2 regions of the Pantoea deleyi genome follow, and region 1 is predicted to be linked to the other one. Evidence: predicted binding sites of a transcription regulator. Region 1 holds the regulator's gene; the other holds the start of a gene.

Evidence for each region. The regulator PhoB, encoded in region 1, activates phosphate uptake and scavenging genes when phosphate is short. The targets are predictions, from matches to a motif close to CTGTCATAAAACTGNCNNAT.
Region 2: a site for PhoB is predicted at 1,803-1,822, ahead of glpT (glycerol-3-phosphate transporter). Genes of this name have one in related genera too.

What each region holds. Positions count from the first base shown of each region.
Region 1 is NZ_CP071405.1:3,027,319-3,031,744, forward strand. It holds gene J1C59_RS14365 (PstS family phosphate ABC transporter substrate-binding protein) at 130-1,050, opposite strand; gene phoR (phosphate regulon sensor histidine kinase PhoR) at 1,070-2,383, opposite strand; gene phoB (phosphate response regulator transcription factor PhoB) at 2,398-3,087, opposite strand; gene sbcD (exonuclease subunit SbcD) at 3,285-4,426, shown strand, end outside.
Region 2 is NZ_CP071405.1:3,849,786-3,854,211, reverse strand. It holds gene yigL (sugar/pyridoxal phosphate phosphatase YigL) at 1-268, shown strand, start outside; gene glpT (glycerol-3-phosphate transporter) at 318-1,658, opposite strand; gene J1C59_RS18070 (carboxylate/amino acid/amine transporter) at 2,033-2,893, shown strand; gene J1C59_RS18065 (YehS family protein) at 3,518-3,997, opposite strand; gene metR (HTH-type transcriptional regulator MetR) at 4,081-4,426, opposite strand, start outside.

The DNA.
Region 1 (4,426 bases):
AGGAAATAGTTGCATTCTGATATAAATAGCCATCTGGATGGCTAAATGTCTGCGCACAGAGTGGCACGCACGGGACGCCGCTGCAACTGAAGAAAATTCAGCGATGATGAAATTAATTCATGTTCGGGGTTATTTCAGGGAGGCCTGCGCCTGAGCGATCTGACTTTCCGACAGCGGCAGATAACCGGCCTCGCTGACGCGCCGCTGTCCCTGCACCGAGAGCACCTGCTGCAGAAAGGCCGCCACCAGCGGCGGCAGCGGTTTACCGGGCGCTTTATTGACGTAGAGGTAGAGCGGACGCGCCCAGGGGTAACGGCCGCTGCGGATGGCGTCGGCATCCGGAACGATCGCCTGTCCCTGATCGCTGCTCACCGCCAGCATTTTTACGCCGCTGAGGTGAAAGCCGAAACTGGCGTAGCCAATGCTGCGTGGATTGCCGGCGACGGCCTGCACCACCGCGGCCGAGCCAGGAAACTCCGCGACGTCGCTGCGGAAATCGCCCCGGCACAGCGCCTGCTGCTTGAAAAATCCCCAGGTGCCGGAGGCGGAGTTGCGGCCATAGCGCTGAATCGGGCGGCTGCGCCACTGCGCCCCGGTCAGGCCGAGATCGCCCCAGCGCAGCGGCACATCGCGTGCGCCGCACAGGCGGGTCACCGAGAAGATGGCGTCGAGCTGACGCGGCGCAATCTGCTGCAGCGGGTTGCGCTGATTGACCACCACCACCAGCGCATCCATCGCCACCGGTACGGCCAGCGGCGGATAGCCGTAGCGCGCCTCGAAGGCCTGGCGTTCATCGGCCTGCATCGGGCGGCTCATCGGCCCCAGCTGCGCCGCCCCCGCCGCCAGCGCGGTCGGGGCGGTCGAAGAGCCGGAGGCCTGCACCTGCACGTTAACGCCCGGCACCTGACGGCTGAAATCTTCGCTCCACAGCGTCATCAGATAGCCGAGCGTATCGGAGCCCACGCTGCTGAGGTTACCGGCGAGCGGGCCGGGCTGGGCGATCGCCAGGCCCGGCAGCAGTGTCATGAACAGTAAAAGAAGGAGGCGCATCAGCAAGATCCGGCGGCGATTAATGTACGGCATTCTCCTGCATCACGCCGCTGACAATCAACCTCGCTGGCAGCGTAAAGGTAAAACAGGTCTCGCTGTGCGGCACACTGGTGATGTCGAGCCGCGCGTTATGGTGGCTCAGCGCATGTTTCACAATCGCCAGCCCCAGCCCGCTGCCGCCGGTGGCCCGGGAGCGCGCTTTATCGACGCGATAGAAACGCTCGGTCAGGCGCGGAATATGCTCCGGCGCGATGCCCGGCCCGTTGTCGCACACCCGCAGAGTCGCCCCCTGCTTGCTGCGCAGCCAGCTGATGTCGATCCGCGTGCCCGCTGGCGTGTGATTGACGGCGTTGTAAACCAGATTGGAGATGGCGCTGCGCAACTGCTCATCGTTGCCGAACACCTTAAGATGGGGATCGGTATGGAAATGGATCTCGTGCCGCCCGCCGCTCAGCGTCGCCGCCTCATGCTGCAGCAGTTTCAGCATCACCGGCACATCCACCTTCTCTTTGAGATCGATGGCTGGCGCGGCCTCAATGCGCGACAGCGTCAGCAGCTGCTTAACCAGACTGTCCATCCGCCGCGTCTGCTCCGACATGGTGTGCAGCGCTTTGCTGCGCGAAGGTTCGCTCATCACCGAATCGTTCATCATCTCCAGATAGCCCTGCAGCACCGTGAGCGGTGTGCGCAGCTCATGGCTGACGTTGGCAAAGAAGTTGCGGCGCGCGCCCTCCAGCTGGTGCATCTGCGTGACATCGCGCGCCACCAGCAGCCACTGTCCTTCGCTGTAAGGCATCACGCGAAATTCCATGTGCAGTTTGTTGTTGAGCACCAGCGTCAGCGGCTTGTCAAAATCGCGCTGACGGAGATAGCGGGAGAACTCCGGATAGCGCAGGAGATTGAGGATATTCTGGCCATTATCTTCCGGCCAGCGCAGGCCAAGATGCTGCTGCGCCAGCCCGTTGCACCAGAAAATCGTTCCCTCTTCGGTGGTCAGGATCACCGCATCCGGCAGCGATTCGGCCCCGCTGCGGAACCGCTTGATCAGATTACCCAGTTCACGCCGCCGCCGCCGGTTTCGCAGCTGCATCTGATAGAGGCCATAAAACAGCGGTTCCCAGCTGGCGCGCCCGGTGGGTGGGGTCATGGTGCGGTCAAGCCACAGCCAGTGCGACAGCCGCATCAGATTGTGAAAGTGCCACAACAGTACCGCCAGCACGCTCAGCAACAGCCACCAGGCCAGGCCGCCGAACAGCAGGCCCAGCAGCAGCCCCGGCAGGCAGGCCAGCAGCAGTTCTGCAAGTAATCTCTTCCAGGAGAGGCGTTCCAGCACGGTGAAAACTCCGTTCAGTAGCGGGCAGAGAAACGATACCCTGTTCCACGAACGGTTTGTACCATGCGATCGTGGCCGGAGACTTCCAGCGCTTTACGTAAACGGCGAATGTGGACATCGACCGTGCGATCTTCCACATAGACATTGGTGCCCCAGACGTGGTTGAGCAGCTGTTCGCGGCTGTAAACCCGTTCCGGGTGAGTCATAAAGAAGTGCAGCAGCTTATATTCGGTAGGGCCCATCTCCAGCGGCGTGGTTTCGGACATCACGCGATGCGAGGAGGGATCCAGACTCAGCCCCTGCATCTCAATCACCTCTTCCACGGCCATCGGCGAAATACGCCGCATCACCGCCTTGATCCGCGCCATCAGCTCTTTCGGCGAAAATGGCTTGGTGATGTAATCATCGGCGCCGACTTCCAGCCCGCGAACCCGATCTTCCTCTTCACCGCGCGCGGTCAGCATCATCACCGGAATATCGCGCGTCATCGCTTCGCGTTTCAGGTGTTTGATAAACTGAATGCCGCTGCCGCCGGGTAACATCCAGTCCAGTAAAATCAGGTCGGGCCAGGGTTCAATCAGCTTGCCCACGGCGCTGTCATAATCTTCCGCCTCAATCGGCTGATAGTCGTTCTGCTCCAGAACAAAACACAACATTTCGCGGATGGGGGCTTCATCCTCCACAACCAGAATGCGCTTAGCCATTATTACTCCTGCAGATTATGACGGCTGTCACTGAGATTCGCGGCGCCATTATGCGTCAGATTTGTGACACTTTTATGAAAAACATAACCTGCCTGTAACCTCGTGGGTAATCATTTATGACAGGGCCACGACATTTTTTTGCTTTGGCCGCAGAGCCCGTATAATCGCCGGGCGAATCACAACGGCAGGGACTCATCATGCGCATTATTCATACTGGGGACTGGCATCTGGGGCAGTTCTTCTACAACAAAAGCCGGGCGGCGGAACATCAGGCGTTTCTCGACTGGCTGCTGATCCAGATTGAACAGCATCAGGTGGATGCGCTGATTATTGCGGGCGATCTCTTCGACACCGGAACGCCACCCAGCTATGCCCGCGAGATGTTCAACCGCTTTGTGGTGGCGCTGCAGCCTACGGGCTGCCAGCTGATCGTGCTGGCCGGCAACCACGACTCCGTTGCCACGCTGAACGAGTCGCGTGAACTGCTGGCCTGCCTTAATACGCGGGTGATCGCCACACCGCAGGAGAACGACGACGTGCTGCTGCTCACGACCCGCCAGGGCGAACCGGGCGCGCTGCTCTGCGCCATTCCCTACCTGCGTCCGCGCGACATCCTGCGCAGCCGGGCGGGCCAGTCGGGACGTGACAAGCAGACCTCGCTGCTGGAGGCGATCGCCGAGCACTATCAACAGCGTTTCGCCGCCGCGCAGGCGCTGGGCCATGCGCTGCCGATCATCGCGACCGGCCATCTCACCACCGTCGGCGTCAGCCAGAGCGATTCAGTGCGCGACATCTATATCGGCACGCTGGACGCCTTCCCCGCCAGCGCCTTCCCGGCGGCTGACTATATTGCGCTGGGCCATATCCATCGCGCCCAGCGCGTCGCGGGCAGCGAGCATATCCGCTACAGCGGCTCGCCGATCCCGCTGAGTTTTGATGAACTGGGCAGCGAAAAGAGCGTCTTCCTGGTGGCGCTGGCGGCCAGCGGCCTGCAATCTGTCACGCCGCTGGTGGTGCCGCAGACGCAGCCGATGCGAATGCTGAAAGGATCGCTGGCGCAGATCGCCGATCAGCTCAACGCCCTCAGTCCGGTTGCGCAGGCGAAGCCCACCTGGCTCGACATCGAGGTCACCACCCAGGAGTACCTCAGCGACCTGCAGCGGCAGGTTGAGAGCCTGACCGCCGCGCTGCCGGTGGAGGTTCTGCTGCTTCGCCGCAGCCGGGAACAGCGTCAGCAGAGCCTGGCGCGGCTCGATAATGAAACCCTGAACGAGCTGAAGGTGGAGGAGGTCTTCGCCCGCCGCCTGGCGCTGGATGAGGCGCTGGATGAGACGCAGAT
Region 2 (4,426 bases), 820 kb from region 1:
GCCGACCTGTCTGGAAGTGATGGCGGGCGGCGTATCGAAGGGCCATGCGCTGGAAGCGGTCGCGAAACAGCTGGGCCACTCGCTGGAAAATTGTATCGCCTTTGGCGATGGCATGAATGACGTGGAGATGCTGAGCATGGCCGGAAAGGGCTATATCATGCAGAACGCGCATCAGCGGCTGAAAGATACGTTGCCGGAGCTGGATGTGATTGGTTCCAATGCCGATGACGCGGTGCCGCAGACGCTGCGCACGCTCTATCTGGCTTAAGCCATCCGCATAAAAAAGGGCCGGTTATCCGGCCCTTTTTTTATTGCCTTCAGGCAGGGCTCTTTTTGTGCCGGTGTTCGCTGACCATGGTCAGCAGCAGCAGGACCACCGCCAGCACGCAGCCGGCAATCATCACCATAAAGCCGCCGTCCCAGCCGAAGTAGTCGACGGTATAGCCCACGATGGCGCTGGCGGCGACAGAGCCGCCCAGGTAGCCGAACAGGCCGGTAAAGCCTGCCGCCGTTCCCGCGGCTTTTTTCGGTGCCAGCTCCAGCGCGTGCAGACCAATCAGCATTACCGGGCCGTAGATCAGGAAGCCGATCACGATCATGCAGGTCATATCGACCCCGGGGTTGCCCGCCGGATTGAGCCAGTAGATCACGGTCGCAATAGTCACCAGCGTCATAAAGAAGACCCCGGTCGCGCCACGGTTGCCGCGGAAGACTTTATCCGACATCCAGCCGCAGAGCAGCGTCCCAGGAATCCCCGCATATTCATACAGGAAGTAGGCCCACGAGGACTTATCCAGCGTGAAGTGTTTCACCTCGCGCAGATAGGTCGGCGACCAGTCCAGGATGCCGTATCGCAGCAGATAGACAAACACGTTGGCCAGCGCGATGTACCACAGCAGCTTATTCGGCAGCACATATTTCATGAAGATCTGTTTGGCCGTCAGCTCCTCTTCGTGGCTGGCGTCATAGTCGGGTGGATAGTCGTTTTTGTACGCCTCAATCGGGGGCAGACCGCAGGATTGCGGGGTATCGCGCATCAGCGCAAAGGCCAGAATCGCAATCGCAATGGCACCGAAGGCTGGCATATAGAGTGCCGCTTTCCAGTCGTTGAACCACGCCATCCCGAGCAGGAACAGCAGCGGCGGAATACCGCCGCCCACGTTATGCGCACAGTTCCAGACCGAGACGATTCTGCCGCGCTCCTTCTGCGACCACCAGTGCACCATGGTGCGTCCGCAGGGCGGCCAGCCCATGCCCTGGAACCAGCCACAGATAAACAGCAGCACGAACATCACCATGATGCTGGAGGTGGCCCAGGGAACGAACCCCATGATCAGCATCACGGCGGCGGCCAGAATCAGACCGGCCGGTAAAAAGACGCGCGGATTCGAGCGGTCAGAGACGGATCCCATGATGAACTTAGAAAAGCCGTAGGCAATGGAAATGCCCGACAAGGCAAAGCCCAGGTCACCACGTGAAAAACCCTGCTCAACCAGATAGGGCATGGCGAGAGCAAAGTTTTTCCTGACCAGATAGTAGGCCGCATAACCAAAAAAGATCCCGATGAAAATTTGCCAGCGCAGACGACGGTAGAGAGGATCGACGCGATCCTCTGCCACCTGCGGCTGACGTGGTGCAGGTTTAAAAATACTCAGCATCAGTGAAGCCCTCCAGGGCACATTATGGTTTTAATTCCCAGCAGGTTGGGGCAGGACGTGGACAGAACGAAATGGACAAAAGATGTTCCATTTCGCGCAAAGAATAGTGTTAGTTGCGCAACGTTACTGTGATGGATGACACATTTGTTACAGTTTTATTACAGATGAGAGCGAAAGTGATCACGAGATGGATCATTTCGCGCATTTTGTCTGGCTGAAAACCGATTCCGGCGACAGTTATGTCAGGACGTGTAAATAGCCGCAGAAAGGGCTGTTCCGGTCGCCTGGTTTATAACCGGATGTCAACCAGATTTTGCAGCCTCGCGGCGACACATTGTTTACACTGACGGCCTGTTAATTTCGGGATTGTTACCGTGTTCTTACTGATCATTACCACTATTCTGTGGGCCTTTTCGTTCAGCCTGATTGGTGAATACCTCGCCGGTCAGGTGGACAGCTGGTTCTCTGTGCTGATGCGACTGGCGCTCGCTGCGCTGGTGTTTTTACCCTTTCTGCGCTGGCGCGGCTATCGGCCGTCAACGCTGCTGCTATACATGCTGGTGGGGATGCTGCAGCTGGGCGTGATGTACCTGCTGAGTTTCGAAGCCTATCTCTACCTCAGCGTGTCGGAGTTCCTGCTGTTTACGGTGATGACGCCGCTCTATGTGACGCTGATTTATGACCTGATCAGTCGTCGTCCCCTGCGTATCGGCTATATCTTCAGTGCGCTGCTGGCGGTGGCCGGGGCGGCGATTATCCGCTATGACAAAGTCAGCGATCATTTCTGGTTTGGTCTGCTGCTCGTGCAGCTCGCCAACATCTGCTTCGCGGCGGGAATGGTGGGGTATAAGCGTCTGCAGGAGACCCGGCCTATGCCGCAGCACACCGCCTTCTCCTGGTTTTATCTGGGCGCGGTCGCGATCGCGGTGATCGCCTGGTCAGCCTGGGGGAATCCGCAGAAATTGCCGACCACCTCGCTGCAGTGGGGCATCCTGGTCTGGCTGGGGGTGGCGGCGTCCGGTCTTGGCTATTTTATGTGGAACTACGGGGCAACGCAGGTCGATGCCGGCACGCTGGGCATCATGAACAACATGCACGTTCCCGCCGGGTTGCTGGTCAATCTGGCTATCTGGCAGGAGAAACCGCACTGGCCGAGCTTTATCGCGGGCGCGCTGGTGATCGTCGCCTCGCTGTGGGTGCATAAGCGCTGGGTAGTCGGGCGGCGCGATCGATAAACCGGTGAATGTATCTGCACCGATGCTGAACCGGCGGGCTGATGCCGGTTCAGCCTTCCGGACTGACGTAGTCGCCTCGTAAAGGATCGCCATCTTTTTTCGTCGTCCGGGCTATCCTGGCCCGGACACTTCGCCGTTCAGGCGCGTTACCCCTGAAGCGTTAACGACTTCTTCGTGCTTATTGGTACAGGCAGAAGAGTGGGCGATAGCCATGAAGTAAATGGGGTTAATTGCCTGTAGAACTAGTCAGTCTGGCTGCAAGGGATTGGTGTCTTGCTTAATCCCCCTCAGAAACTGAATACTATCCGCCAGCCCAGGCTCACACTACAGGTTAGTCATCGATCGAGAGCGTACCAACAGGAACCAGAACCGTTATACGCCAGGCTCCTGATGACTATTGCCTCAGACAATCAGAGCGCATACCGGGTGTGCTGATCAACAAAGCGCTAAGCAGAAAAACGTTTGCCACCATGTTCAAACCTGAATGTTTGAACACGGTCACGTGCTGGCCCGCGAGGGAGAAAACCTCGCGAATAAGGTAAACAAACCGACGGTGAAGGCATTGGAATGGATGGATCTCCAGCTCAGGGCATAGCCCGCTCTTTCCGACCGTATGGCACGGGATCAGGCAGGCTTTTCGCTCTTAGGGCGCTGAATCATTGCCAGCCCTTTCAGGAAGTTACGCAGGATCTGATCGCCGCATTCGCGGTAGTTTTTATGGTCAGGCTTGCGGAAAATCGCGCCGACTTCGGCCTGCGAAACCGTAAAGTTCGCACGCTTCAGCACCTCAGGAATGTCGGTGGTTTTCAGATCGAAAGCGATGCGCAGCTTCTTCATGAAGATGTTGTTGGTCATTTTGCGCTCGATGGATGGCGCAGGCGCATCTTCACTTTTGCCGCGACGATAGAAGATCAGACCATTCAGGAAATACCCCATCAGCACGTCGGGGCAGGGGCGAAACGCGGCATCGTCATCTTTTTTCAGCCATGCCTGAATATCTGTCTGCGGCACGTCGCACTCTGCCAGCGCAAAAATCTCCACCATTTTCGCATCGCTCAGGTTAAGCATGTAGCGCACGCTGCGCAGAATATCGTTGTTAGTCATGGTGAAATCTTCTCATGGTCGGTCAACAGGCTGCGCATTATAGGGGATTTTGCCCGCGCCCGCGCAGGTTTGTGCCGATCGGCTTAACGCTGCAGCACGGCACCCGGTCGCGCGGCATCGCGCACAAAGGGCAGATGCTCACAGGCGTGCTGGCGGGCAAAGCGGATAAAGGCTTCCAGCACCGGCTGGCGCTGTTCGCCGTCGCGCACTGCGGCATAGAGGCGGCTCCAGAGACCCTCGCCCAGCGTACGGGTCACGACCAGCCCCTGCTTCTCAAAGCTCTCGACTACCCAGTGCGGCAGCGCGGCAATGCCCATGCGCGCGGAGACCATCTGAATCATCAGCAACGTGTTATCCACATTTTTCAGCGCCGGGCTGACGCCAGCGGGCTGCAGAAAGTGACGCCAGATATCAAGACGCTGACGCTGG